Regions from separate parts of the Microbispora sp. CA-135349 genome, predicted to be linked through region 1. Evidence: riboswitches for the same ligand, from Rfam matches in the RefSeq annotation. Region 1 holds a riboswitch; each other region holds the start of a gene.
What was found. Region 1 has a riboswitch for S-adenosylmethionine ahead of ACQPZZ_RS28785 (hypothetical protein). Riboswitches for the same ligand answer to the same signal wherever they lie in the genome.
Positions count from the first base shown of each region.

Region 2: it holds a riboswitch for S-adenosylmethionine, as region 1 does, so the genes downstream of both, ACQPZZ_RS38505 (aminotransferase class V-fold PLP-dependent enzyme) here and ACQPZZ_RS28785 (hypothetical protein) in region 1, are expected to answer to the same signal.
Region 3: it holds a riboswitch for S-adenosylmethionine, as region 1 does, so the genes downstream of both, thrC (threonine synthase) here and ACQPZZ_RS28785 (hypothetical protein) in region 1, are expected to answer to the same signal.

Region 1 is NZ_CP192001.1:6,271,328-6,275,688, forward strand. Features, by position in the region: gene ACQPZZ_RS28775 (winged helix DNA-binding domain-containing protein) at 1-952, opposite strand, end outside; gene ACQPZZ_RS28780 (FMN-binding negative transcriptional regulator) at 1,057-1,668, opposite strand; SAM riboswitch class IV at 1,778-1,895, shown strand; gene ACQPZZ_RS28785 (hypothetical protein) at 2,183-2,653, shown strand; gene ACQPZZ_RS28790 (hypothetical protein) at 2,659-3,003, shown strand; gene ACQPZZ_RS28795 (serine/threonine-protein kinase) at 3,059-4,361, shown strand, end outside.
Region 2 is NZ_CP192001.1:8,355,059-8,359,419, forward strand. Features, by position in the region: gene ACQPZZ_RS38495 (cytochrome P450) at 1-709, opposite strand, end outside; gene ACQPZZ_RS38500 (pentapeptide repeat-containing protein) at 786-1,463, shown strand; SAM riboswitch class IV at 1,524-1,639, shown strand; gene ACQPZZ_RS38505 (aminotransferase class V-fold PLP-dependent enzyme) at 1,683-2,987, shown strand; gene ACQPZZ_RS38510 (NADH-quinone oxidoreductase subunit D) at 3,169-4,361, shown strand, end outside.
Region 3 is NZ_CP192001.1:7,990,682-7,995,042, forward strand. Features, by position in the region: gene ACQPZZ_RS36765 (cold-shock protein) at 1-41, opposite strand, end outside; gene ACQPZZ_RS36770 (MoaD/ThiS family protein) at 297-572, opposite strand; gene thrC (threonine synthase) at 618-1,892, opposite strand; SAM riboswitch class I at 1,907-2,046, opposite strand; gene ACQPZZ_RS36780 (RNA polymerase sigma factor) at 2,186-2,737, opposite strand; gene ACQPZZ_RS36785 (alpha,alpha-trehalose-phosphate synthase (UDP-forming)) at 2,841-4,265, shown strand.

The sequences.
Region 1 (4,361 bases):
GTGAGATCCATCCGGCGGTCCGGCTCACCTTGGGCCGCACGGCCTTGGGCAGGAGCGGCTCCAGGTCGCGCGGCGCACCCAGGATGAACTGGTCGAAGCCGGGCAACAGATGCACGTCCTCCGACGCCGGGCAGGCCAGCAGATCGTCCAGAAGCTCCGCCGGCAGCACGGCGGGCACGCCCTCCACCTCGACCCGCGCGAGCTCACGCTCCAGCTCCCCGAACCAGCCGCGCAGGGCGGTCTTCGGCGTGGCACCCCGGAACAGCCACGCGTCGAACATCCGGGGGGTGGCCGGGCCGTGGGCACCGAGGAACGCGCGGAGCACCCGCACGCCCCCTTCCTCCGGTGAAAGCGCCTCTCCCCGGCCGCCCGGCAGCCAGTCGGCGGGCCTGGCGAAGGTGACCCTGCCGTCGCGCGGCGGGCCGTAACACAGCTCGCCGAGGAAGCTGAGCGGTTTGAGCAGCGCGCCCCAGCCGGACGTGAGGGCTTCTCTCACGTGGGCGTCTCCGGTCGTCGCGATGACCGCCTCGACCAGTTCCTCCCGGGTCAGCACGCGGCCGGACAACGCGCGCGGCACGGCGTCCACGACGGCCTCGATCTCCCGGGCGGACACCCCGTGGCCGCGCTGCCAGGACGCCTTCTCCCAGAATCTGAGCGACCCGAGAGCGGCGCGGTACGCGGGAAACTCGTCCGCCGGGAGGAGGTGGAGCGTGCCGCGCATCGTCCAGGTCTTGACCAGCGTGCGGTCACGCCACAGAGCGTCCTCGATCTCCTCAGGGCGCGGGTTCGCGTGCCGTACGGCGACGGCCAGCGCCGCCGACGAGGCGACCTGCGCCTGCACCCCGCACAGCCGCCGGGCGATCGCCACCGCGTCGCCACCGCCAGCGGGCTCGACGAACTGCCGTCTCAGTCTCCAGGCGAGCACCTGCGCCCAGGTCGTCTCAGCAACCACGCCACACTTCTACACGCCGGGTACGACAAGTCGCGCGCGACCGCCGGGATGCGCGTGGGCCGGCGGACGAACCCCGGGAACCCGCGGACGCGACCAGGCGGACGTCAGCCGAGCCGGTGCAGGAGGTGGTCGCGGGCGGCGCGGTCGCCGGGGCCGCCACGCTCCTCGAGGCGCTCCGCGACGTACCGGCGGTGGGCCTCGTCCACGTTCCCGCCATACTTGAACTTGCCGTTGATCTTCTGGATCGTCAGCCGGAGACCGCGGATGCCCGGCAGGCGCCGGTGGTGCTCCGCGGGGTCGGCGAGACCGTGGTCCAGCCGGGCGAGCTGGGCGCGCAGGATGCCGAGCTTCCCGTCGGGGTCGTCGACGATCTCCGCGTGACAGATCAGCTGGACGGCGGCGTAGTAGGTCGTGGGAACGCCGAGCCGGGGGTCCTCGTCCGTGCCGGGCAGCGCCTTCCACGCCCCCTCGACGTACGCCCAGTCGCCGGCCACGGCCATGACCACGGCCGGGTTCTCCTCGACCGCCCCCCAGACCGGGTTCGGCCGGGCGAGGTGCAGCAGGATCGTGGACGCGTCCGCGAGGAGGAACTGCGTCGGCACGACCACCGGCACGTCGCGGTCGCGCCCGGACGCGATGAGGTGGCCGAACTCGTTCGCGCGGACGAACGCCAGCGCCTCCTCGTCGTCGGCGGAGTCCCAGGGATGAATCAGCACACCCTCACTGTACGCACAGGCACCCTGCCTGCCTCCTTGGCCGTGTGTGCAATACACAACATCTTCACAGGATGGACAAGTCCTCAACGATGTGCCAGCATCAGGGCCGGGTCACGAGGCCGATCGCGCCCCTGGACGATCGTCGGCTGGCAACCTCGCACATCCGCGCAAGGTGCCCTCCAGGGAAGACCTGGCCGCTGCCGGCCCGGCAGGGGCAAGCGCGGATCTCCCACCCTCCGGCATGGGATCCCCGAACGACCGAGGAATCGCGTTGCCCGCATGCCGGAACGCCGCAGCCGCGACCCGACGGCGCCCCCGCACGCCCGGACGCCCCGGACGCTCCGGACGCTCCGGGACGCCCCGGGACGCCCCGGGACGCCCCGGGACGCCCCGTGCGGCCCGGGCGCTCGCGGGCCGGTGGCGTGGTCAGACGCGTCCTCACCCGTCCAGTGCAGCCGAACGACGGCCGCGAGGCCTCGCACCCCGGCTTCTCCGAATTCCCCGAGGACGATTCATGCTTGACGACCTGCAGTTCTTCCGCACCGCCAGGGCCCTCCGGGTCTCTCCCTTCCTGATCGACGCCGCGGACCGGATCGACGCCGCCTTCCCCGACGAACTGTGCCGGCAGCTCCTCCCTCTGCTCTCCCGGCTGACGGGAACGGCCGACGACGGCAGGAACGAGGACCGCGTCCTGATGGCGCAGGACTGGCTGGCCCGCACCTGTCTCCCGGTCTGGTTGCGGGCCGCGGAGCTCGGGGATGACGCGTCACGGCTTCGCGGTCTCGCACCCCTTCGCGACGCCGAAGGCCGGGGGCGGATGGTGGAGATCGCCAAGGAGGTGGGCACCCGGGTAGGGCTCGGCGCGCCCTGCAGGGCCGAGGGCTTCCGGCTCTTCAGCCTCGCCGCAGCCGCGGCCGGCCACGCGGAGAGCGGCACGAGCCCGTGGCGGCACGTGGAATCCGCCGACCCGGACTCCGTACGGTGACCCGGGTGGCCCGCAACGCCGCCATGCGGGTGGCGCTGGCGGCGATCAGGCAGGCCGGGACGGGACCGCACCCCGGCGGCGCGAAGCCGGAGCGGCCCGACGGCGCCGCTTCCGGCGGCACCGTTTCCGGCCGCACCGTTTCCGGCGGCACCGTTTCCGGCTGCACCCCGGCCGAGCGGCGGAACGCTGCCGGCCGCGAGGAACGGGACCACGTCATGCGGGCCCGCGCCCGCGCCGCGCTCGAACCGGCCGTCGCGCTCCTGCAGCGCTCCGCGGTGGAGCTGTTCACCCACATGGCCGAGCCGCCCACGCGGAAGTGGCCGTACGAGGGCCGCACCCCCGCGGGCTGACCCGGAGCGCGAGACGGCAGATCATCTGCCTGCCGCGATCTCTAAGATGCACTTCATGTCCGCAGGGAGCGACAGACGAGGCGGCCCTGCCTCCCCCACGCACGTCCGTCATCCGCTGACGGACGCGCTCAGTTTCGTGTGGGCCGTCGTCCCGGCCGTCTCGTTGGGCCTGCTCAGCTGGCTGGTCCTCGGCTTCGCGGCGTACCGGACGAAGAGCCGGGCCACGGCCGTCGTCGCAGGCGGTCACCTGGCCGTGCTCGTGTTCCTCGTCTCGACCGCCGGGGTGCGGAACTTCCCGCAGGACGACTGGCGCAACCAGCTGGCGCTGTGGGTCTGGGTCCTCGGCGTCTGCGCGGGCGGCACCGTGCACGCTTTCGTCATACACAAGCGGGTCTTCCCTCCCCGGGCCCTGCCCGGGGAGGAGGGCCCGGCCGGCGCCACCGCGGGCGACGGGCGTCAGGTCGTGGCCGGGCCCAAGGGGATCGCGGTTCCGCTGAGTTACCTCTGGGCTCTCGTTCCGCTGCTCACGCTCGGGTTCGCCACCTTCCTGGTGGTGGGCTCCGCGGCGGTCCGCCTGCGCAGCCGCGTGCAGGCAGCGGCGGCAGCCGGATACCTCGTGCTGTTCGCGGCCCTCATCATCGTCGGCGACCCGGTCATGTCCCTGCCGGACACGGACTGGCGCGCGCAGCTGTACTACTGGTCCTGGTCGCTGAGCTCGTGGTGGGGCGGCACCTTCCACGCCTTCGTCCTGCGGCAGGCGGTGTTCACGCGACGACCGGCTCCCGTCCGGGGCCCGGTCCCGACTCTTGCGGCCGGCCCGCCCCCACCGCCGGCCCCGCCCCCGGCCGCCCCCGCCCCCTTCATCGGACCGTACCGGCTGGTGCAGCGGCTCGGCGGCGGCGGGCAGGGGGTCGTGCACCTCGGCCTCACGCCCACGGGCGAAAGGGTCGCGATCAAGGTGCTGCACGCTTCCGTCGGAACGGCCGCGGAACATGAGAGCTTCCTGCGCGAGGTCGCGGCGGCGCGGCGCGTCCCGCCGTTCGCCACCGCACCCGTCATCGACGTGGGCGTCGCCGGCGACGCCGCCTACATCGTCAGCGAGTACGTCCCCGGCCCGTCGTTGGAGACGTACGTCCGCCGGGGACGGCCCATGGACGGGGACGGCCTGATCCGTCTGGCGATCGCGACCGCCGCCGCCCTGCGGGGAATCCACGCCATGGGCATCGTCCACAGGGACTTCAAACCCGCCAACATCCTGCTCGGTCCCGACGGCCCACGTGTGATCGACTTCGGTGTGGCCAGGGCCCTCGACCACCTGACGCTGACGGCGGGGGGCGCCAAGGGGACGCCGCCGTACA
Region 2 (4,361 bases), 2.1 Mb from region 1:
GCACGCAGGTGCCGATCAGCTCGTCCTCGGTGAGCCGGTCGCCGTCGTCCACCACCTGCGCGAGTGCCGAGATCATGTCGTCGCCCGGCCGCTGCCTGCGCGCCCTGGCCAGCTCGCGCAGATACTCCGCGAACTCCGTCGCCGCGCGAACGGCCGTGTGCTGGACCTCCGGTGAGGGGTTCAGCTCGTACATCCCGCAGATGTCGGCCGACCAGGGGCGCAGCAGGTGGCGATCGGCCTCGGGCACGCCCAGCATCTCCGCGATCACGGTGACGGGCAGCGGCTCGGCCACCTCCGCCAGCAGGTCGCCGCCGCCGCGCTCGACCAGTCCCTCGGCCAGCTCGGTCGCGATCTTCCGTACGCGGGGACGCAGCGACTCGACCATCCTGGGCGTGAACGCCTTGGACACCAGGCGGCGCAGCCGCGTGTGCACCGGGGGCTCCACGTCGAGCATGCCGGCCCGGATCACCCGCCAGAACGGCTCCTGGAACTCCGGCTCCGGCTCCCGGCCGAACGCCTCGTGCGTGCCCACGTGCAGGTAGGACCGGCCGAGGCGCCGGTCGCGCAGCAGCGCGTTCACATCCGCGTGGCGGGCGATCAGCCACTGGCCCGTCGGCTCGAAGAAGCTGACCGGATCGTTGTCGCGCAGGTCGCGATAGGCCTCATAGGGGTACGCCACGAACTCGGGATTCCAGGGATCAAACTTCACAATGGACAACAATACGGATTAAAGGCCTCGCTTGGGAGTGCGGGCGTGCGGGCCCGTCATGGCGTAGGTTGGGGCGATGCCGAAGCGCCGCGAGCAGCATCGCAGGGAACCCCGCGAACTCGGCGAACTCCCCTACGCCGATCACCTCGAGCCCTTCGAGGGCAGGGTGATCCAGGGCGGCGACTACGACACGGTCCTGTTCGACGGGCAGGAGTTCGAGGACGCCGACGCTTCCAATGCCCGATTCATCGAATCGGCGTTCACCTCGGTCACCTTCACCGGCGGCCGTTATCGGCGCACCCGGTTCTCCGACGTCTGGCTGAGCGGCGTGCGCTGGGTGGGCGGTGACCTCACCGAGTCCACCTGGACGGACGCGGAGATCATCATGAGTTCCCCGGCCGGTACGGCGCTGCCCGGGGCCGCGATGAACCACGTGGCCTTCCATCGGTGCAAGCTCGACTCGGTCAACCTCCGCGCGGCCGAGCTCCGTGAGGTCTCGTTCGTCGAGTGCACGCTGCGCGACGTGGACTTCATGGGCGCCACGCTGACCGGTGTCTCCTTTCCCGGCTCCACGCTGGAACGGGTGCGGTTCGACAAGGCGCGCATGTCCCGGGTCGACCTGCGCGGCGCCGTGTCCCTGGGCATCTCCGACGGTTACGACGCGCTGCACGGCGCGACCATCAGCGGCGTCCAGCTGATGGAACTCGCGCCGATGTTCGCCCACATCCTCGGTGTCACGGTCGACAACGGCTGACTTCGCCTGAGTCGCCCGCACTTGCGGTCGGGGGGCGGTGCCGGGTTATAGTGCCGTCCAGGTCATGAGTGCCAGCGTCAAGCCCCGGCTTGCTGGCCGGCAACCCTCGCGCTCGCGGCGGGGTGCCCCGGGTGAGGACCGGGCCTGGCACGAGGTGTGCCGGGCAAGCGCGGGCTCCGCCTTCCGATGCCATGGCCGGGGTCCCCGACCCCAGGAGGCATGGCGTTGTCCGCACTCACCTTCGTCCAGCAGCCCGTCGACCGCATCTCCGAGCCCGATGTCGCCCCCGTGCGCCTGCCCGCAGTCGTGGGCGCCGACCTGGAGGTGCCCGTCAGGGGCGGCAGGCTCGTGCCGTACGCGAACCTCGACTACGCGGCGAGCGCGCCCTGTCTCGAGCCGGTGAACGCCGCCGTCGCGGCGGCGCTGCCGGCCTACTCCAGCGTCCACCGGGGTGCGGGCTACGCCTCGCAGCTCACGACGGCCAGGTATGAGCAGGCCAGGCACACCGTGCGGGCCTTCGTCGGCGCCCGCCCCGATGACGCGCTGGTCTTCGTGCGCAACACGACCGACGCCATGAACCTGCTGGCCCGCAGCCTCCCCGAGGGCACCACCGTCGTCGTGTTCGAGACCGAGCACCACGCCTCGCTGCTGCCCTGGCCCGACGCCGTACGGCTCGCGCCGCCCGCCTTCCCCGGCGAGGCGATCCGGGCGGCCGACGAGGCGCTGGCCGCGATCGAGGGCCCGGCCCTGCTCGTCGTGACCGCCGCCTCCAACGTCACGGGCGAGCTGTGGCCGATCGCCGGGCTGGCCCACATCGCCCACCGGCACGGTGCGCGGATCGCCGTGGACGCGGCCCAGTTCGTCCCCCACCGCGGGCTCAACCTCGCCGCGCTCGACCTCGACTACGTGGCGTTCTCCGGCCACAAGCTCTACGCCCCGTTCGGCGCCGGGGTGCTCGTGGGCCGCTCCGACTGGCTCGCCGCGGCCGATCCGTACCTGCGCGGCGGCGGAGCCGTACGGGCCGTGGGCGAGACCACCGAGTGGAGCGACGACCCCGAGACACGGCACGAGGCCGGCACCCCCAACGTGCTCGGCGCGATCGCGCTCGCCGCCGCCTGCGACGCGCTGACCGCGACCGGCTGGGCCGCGCTGGTGCGGGAGGAGGAGCGGCTGCTCGCCCGCCTGCGCGCCGGGCTCGCCGCGATCCCCGGCGTACGCGAGCTGTCGCTGTGGGGTCAGGACCACCCGCGCGTCGGCATCGTGTCGTTCGCCGTCGAGGGCCGCACGGCCCGCGAGGTCGCCGAGGCGCTGTCGGCCGAGTGGGGCGTCGGCGTCAGGGACGGCAAGTTCTGCGCCCACCCGTTCGTCCGCCACCTCCTCGGCGGCGGAGAGCACGGCGGCGGGGAGGACGGCGGCTGCGCGGACGGCACGGTGAGCGCCGTACGCGCCTCGATCGGCATCGGCACGACCACAGAACACGTCGACCGTCTCGTCGAGGCGCTACGCGCGATCGCCACCGCCTGAAGAAGTGAAGTCAGGTCGGGGGTCTCGCCCATGAGATCCCCGATCAAGCGGCATCCGTGGGCTTCTCGCTGACGGGCAGGCGCTCCAGCCGAGCAGCAGGCTGCTGCCGTCGACACGAGACGGTGGTCGAGTTCGTCTGATGCCTTCGCCGTCTTCGCTCCCACGTGATGAGCGTGAAAGCATGGACGGCATGACGAGCGAGCAGGAGGGCACGCACCGGGAACGCATCGTGGGGATCGGCGCGGGAGCCGACGCCGTTGAGCCGAGAGAGCTGGCCACCGAGGACATGATCCTCAACATCGGCCCGCAACATCCGTCCACCCACGGCGTGCTGCGGCTGCGGCTCGTCCTCGACGGCGAGCGCATCACGGCCGCCGAGCCGATCGTCGGCTACATGCACCGCGGCGCGGAGAAGCTGTTCGAGGTGCGCGACTACCGGCAGATCATCGTGCTCGCCAACCGGCACGACTGGCTGTCGGCGTTCGCCAACGAGCTGGGTGTCGTGCTCGCGGTCGAGCGCATGCTGGGCATGCAGCCCCCGCCCAGAGCGGTGTGGGCCAGGACGCTGCTGGCCGAGCTCAACCGCGTGCTCAGCCACCTGATGTTCCTCGGCAGTTATCCCCTGGAGCTCGGTGCGATCACGCCGGTCTTCTACGCCTTCCGCGAGCGGGAGACCCTGCAGCACGTCATGGAGGAGATCTCCGGTGGCCGCATGCACTACATGTTCAACCGGGTGGGCGGGCTGAAGGAGGAGCTGCCCCTGGGCTGGCTCGACCGCGTCACCGCCGCCGTCGCGGCCGTGCGGCGGCGGCTGCCCGACATCGAGGAGCTGATCGCCGGCAACGAGATCTTCCTGGCGCGCACCCGCGGCGTCGGGGTGCTCGACCGCGAGACGATCATGCAGTACGGCGTGAGCGGCCCGATCGCGCGGGCCTCGGGCGTCGACTTCGACCTGCGGCGCGACGAGCCCTACCTCGCGTACGGCGAGCTGCCGGTGAAGGTCGTCACCAGGTCGGCCGGGGACTGTCAGGCTCGATTCCAGGTGCTGCTCGAACAGGTCAAGGTCTCCCTCGAACTGGCCGACGCCTGCGTCGAGCGCCTGCGGCACCTGCCGCCGGGGCCGATCAACCAGCGGCTGCCGAAGGTGCTGAAGGCGCCCGAGGGGCACACGTACGCCTGGACGGAGAACCCGCTCGGCCTGAACGGCTACTACCTCGTGTCGCGGGGCGAGAAGACGCCGTGGCGGCTCAAGCTGCGCAGCGCCTCCTACAACAACATCCAGGTGCTGCGCGAGATGCTGCCGGGCACCCTGGTCGCCGACATGATCGCGATCCTCGGCTCGATGTTCTTCGTGGTCGGCGACATCGACAAGTG
Region 3 (4,361 bases), 1.7 Mb from region 1:
CCCTTGTCCGCGTTAAACCATTTGACGGTGCCCTGCGCCACTTCCGACTCCTCTTGCTGGGCTGGGGACCACACCCAAGAAGCCCCCGGTTTCGTCGATCGTCCTCGACCATACCCGCGTCAAGGCGTAGGACAACAGAGTCAATCCGCAAACTACTACTTGGCGTTCGCTCAAAGCGGCACCGAAGAATATTCACTTTACCGGTGAATAGTTGAGAGCTGCACCTTTTGTCATAGCACCGTATGACTTCTTCACGGTAGAAGTGCACTTCAGGTGCTCAGCCCCGGTGCGGCGGCTCAGCCTCCGGCGACGGCGGGGATGACCGAAATCTGCACCCCGTCCGGAGTGGCGGTGTCGAGGCCGTCAACAAATCGGACGTCCTCTTCCCCGACGTAGACGTTGACAAAACGCCGAATCTTGCCCGTCTCGTCCAGGATGCGCCCGCCGATGCCGGGGTAGTCCGCGTCCAGCTTCTGCAGGACCTCGCGGAGCGTTCCCCCCTCTCCGCTCACCTCCGCGGCTCCGTTGGTGTACGTCCGGAGAATCGTCGGAATCCGTACGGAAACGCTCATTGTTCGCTCGCTTTCGTTGCTGCCGATGGGCCTTGTGAAACGCTTTCAGTTGGCGAATGCCGCACGGAACGCGTCGAGAGAGGGGCGGATGACGGCCGTGGGACGGGCGTGCTCGGCCACCGCGTCGAGCGTCTTGAGCCCGTCGCCGGTGTTCAGCACCACGGTCTCGGCGTCGGGGTCGAGGCGGCCCTCGCGCACGAGCTTGCGCAGCACGCCGACCGTGACGCCGCCCGCCGTCTCGGCGAAGACACCCTCGGTCCTGGCCAGCAGGCGGATCGCCTCCACCACCTCCTGGTCGTTCACGTCCTCCACCGCGCCACCGGTCCGCCGGGCGATGTCGAGCACGTACGGCCCGTCCGCCGGGTTGCCGATCGCCAGGGACTTGGCGATGGTGTCGGGCCGCACCGGCTGCACCACGTCCTGCCCGGCCTTGAAGGCCCGGGAGACCGGCGAGCAGCCCTCGGCCTGGGCGCCGAAGATGCGGTAGGGCCGCTCCTCGACCAGCCCCAGCTTGATCAGCTCACGGAAGCCCTTGTCGATCTTGGTGAGCTGTGAGCCCGAGGCCACCGGGATGACGATCTGGTCGGGCAGCCGCCAGCCGAGCTGTTCGGCGATCTCGTACGCCAGCGTCTTGGAGCCCTCGGCGTAGTAAGGCCGGAGGTTGACGTTGACGAAGCCCCACTTCTCGCCCAGCTCGTCACCGATGAGCTCGGAGCAGAAGCGGTTCACCTCGTCGTAGGTGCCTTCGAGGGCGACCAGGCGGCCGCCGTACACCGCGGCCATGGTGACCTTGGCCGGCTCCAGGTCGGCGGGGATGAACACGCAGGAGTCCAGCCCGGCCCGGGCGGCCGCCGCGCCCACCGCGCCGGCGAGGTTGCCGGTGGAGGAGCACGACAGGGTGTGGAAGCCGAAGTTGCGCGCGGCCTCCAGCGCGATCGAGACGACCCGGTCCTTGAAGGAGTGCGTGGGGTTGCCGGAGTCGTCCTTGACGTGCAGCGACCGCAGCCCGAGCTCGGCCGCCAGCCTGTCGGCCTTCACGAGCTTGGTCCAGCCGGGCTGGAGGTTGGGCTTGACCGCCACGTCGGCGGGGACGGGGAGCAGGGAGCGGTACCGCCAGATGTTCGCCGGGCCGGACTCGATGTCCTCCCGGCGGATCTCGCCGAACTCGTACGCCACCTCAAGTGGACCGAAACACTCCGTACAGGCGAAGATCGGGCCGAGGTCATAGAGAGCGCCACACTCGCGGCACGAAAGACCGGTGGCGGGGCCGAACTCGACGGGGTTAGCGGCAGTGTTAGCGGCAGTGCTGGTGTGCGCCATGAAGCGAGGCCTTTCCCTCATCTTCGCTCGCGACCACCCTGGCCGCGAGCCGGAATTGGCACCTGTCCCGGCCGGGCCTCGTGGGCACGAGTACGACACCGGGGAGGTTGCCGGGGCTTCGCAGGGCCGGTCCCTCCACCCCTCTGGATGAGCATGTTCAGTTGTGGGACCTTCGCGAGAAGGTCCGTGAAGTGCCGCACCGTGCGGGCGAATCGCGCCGATCGCGGCACTAGCACTGTACCCCGGCGTCCCCTGTGTCCGTTCCGTCGTCTCAAATCATGAGACGATTTGTATCAGCCGTACGCCTCGCCAAGAGCGGTCTGCACGTACTTGCGTGCCTGGTGGATACGGGACTTGACCGTCCCGAGGGGGATCTTCAGCTGGTCGGCGACCTCCGCGTAGTCGAGCTGGCAGATGTCGCGCAGCACGAGCGCCTGAGCGAGGTCGGGCCGCTCGGCCTCAAGCGCCTCCATCGCGTCGAGCAGGTCGAGCCGCGACCCGGCGATGACGCTCACCCGCCGGGGATCGGGCCGCTGCTCGGGCAGCTCCTCCGCCTGCTCCGACGAGCGCCGCTTGAGCGTGCGGTAGGTGGTCCTCGCGCAGTTCACGGTCACGATGTGCAGCCAGGTACTGAACTTGGCCCGCCCCTCGAACCTCGCGATGTTGCGCGCCACGGCGAGCAGCGTGTCCTGCGCGGCCTCCTCGGCGTCCTGCCGATACGGTAGAAGCCGCTCACAGTGCCGCAACACGTCGGGCTCGATGCGCCGCAGCAGTTCACCGAGCGCGCGATGGTCCCCCTGGGCAGCCGATCGGGCCAGGTCCTCGGTCGTGTCGTCCAGTGCCATGCCGTATTCAGCCCTCCCGCGATCGGTTGACATCCTATTGACGGAGGTCGGCTTTTATTAATCTTCCGGCATGCGCGCCCGCTCTGATCGAGGGAACCCCAAGATGAGCAGCACCGTTCTGATCGCGTCCAACCGGGGCCCGGTGTCCTTCACGCTGTCGGACGACGGCGGCCTGACCATGCGCAGGGGCGGGGGCGGGCTCGTCTCCGGCCTGTCCGAGGTGGTCAGGGACACCGACGTCCTGTGGGTCTGCGCGGCGCTGTCGGACGGCGACCGGGGCGCGGTGCGCCAGGCGCCCGGCGGGCGGCTCGACCGGGCCTTCGAGACGGGGCCGATCCGCATGCTGGACATTCCGCCCGCGGTCTTCCACCGGGCCTACAACGCCGTGGCCAACTCGACCCTCTGGTTCGTCAACCACCTGCTTTACAACACGCCCTTCGCCCCCGAGTTCGGCACGCGCTTCCGCCGGGAGTGGGAGTCGTACCGCACGTACAACGGCGCCTTCGCGCTGGCCCTGGCCGAGGAGGCGGCGCACCGCGCGCGCGTCATGGTGCAGGACTACCACCTGACGCTGACCCCGGCGATGCTCCGTGTGGAGCGGCCCGACCTGCGCATCGCCCACTTCTCGCACACGCCCTGGGCCCCGCCCGAGTACTTCGCGCTGCTGCCCGGGGACGTCATGGCGGAAGTGTTGACCGGCATCCTCGGCGCCGATCACGCCGGGTTCCTCACCGCGCGCTGGGCCCGTGCCTTCATGGACTGCTGTGAGACGCTGCTCGGGGCCCGGGTGGACCGCGACGCCCGTACGGTGACGTTCGACGGGCGCACCACCCGGATCGGCGTCCACGCGCTCGGGGTGAACGGCGAGACGCTGCGGGCGCGGGCGGCCGAGCCGGACGTCGAGTCGCACATGACCGCGATCAGGGACCATGTCGGCGACCGCAAGCTGATCGTGCGCATCGACCGCACCGAGCTGTCCAAGAACATCGTGCGCGGCCTGCGGGCCTACCAGGAGTTCCTCGCCGCCCACCCCGAGTGGCACGGCCGGGTCGTCCATCTCGCGTTCGCCTACCCCTCACGGCACGATCTGCCGGAGTACCGCGAGTACACGGCGGCCGTGCAGCGCTGCGCGAAGGAGATCGAGGACGAGTACGCCACCGAGGACTGGGATCCGCTGATCCTCAACGTGAACGACGACTACCCGCGCTCACTTGCCGCCTATCGGCTCGCCGACGTGCTGCTCGTCAACCCGATCAGGGACGGCATGAACCTGGTGGCCAAGGAGGGCCCGATCCTGTCGCCCCGGTGCGCGCTGGTGCTGTCGCGGGAGGCGGGCGCGGCGGCCGAGCTGGGGGCCGACTCGTTGCTGGTCAACCCCTACGACGTGTCCGGCACGGCGGCGGCACTGCACGAGGCGCTGACGCTGCCGGAGCAGGAGCGGCTCACCCGCGGGCTGCGGCTGCGGGAGGCCGCGACCGCCCTGCCGCCCCAGCGTTGGTTCGAGGACCAGCTCGCCGCGCTGCGCTGAGCTCTGCTCCCGCGCCGCGCCGAACGCTGCGCCGGCCGCCGCACCGGATGATCGGCTCTCGTCCGCGGATGATCCGTTGCGCTACCCTTTCCTGGT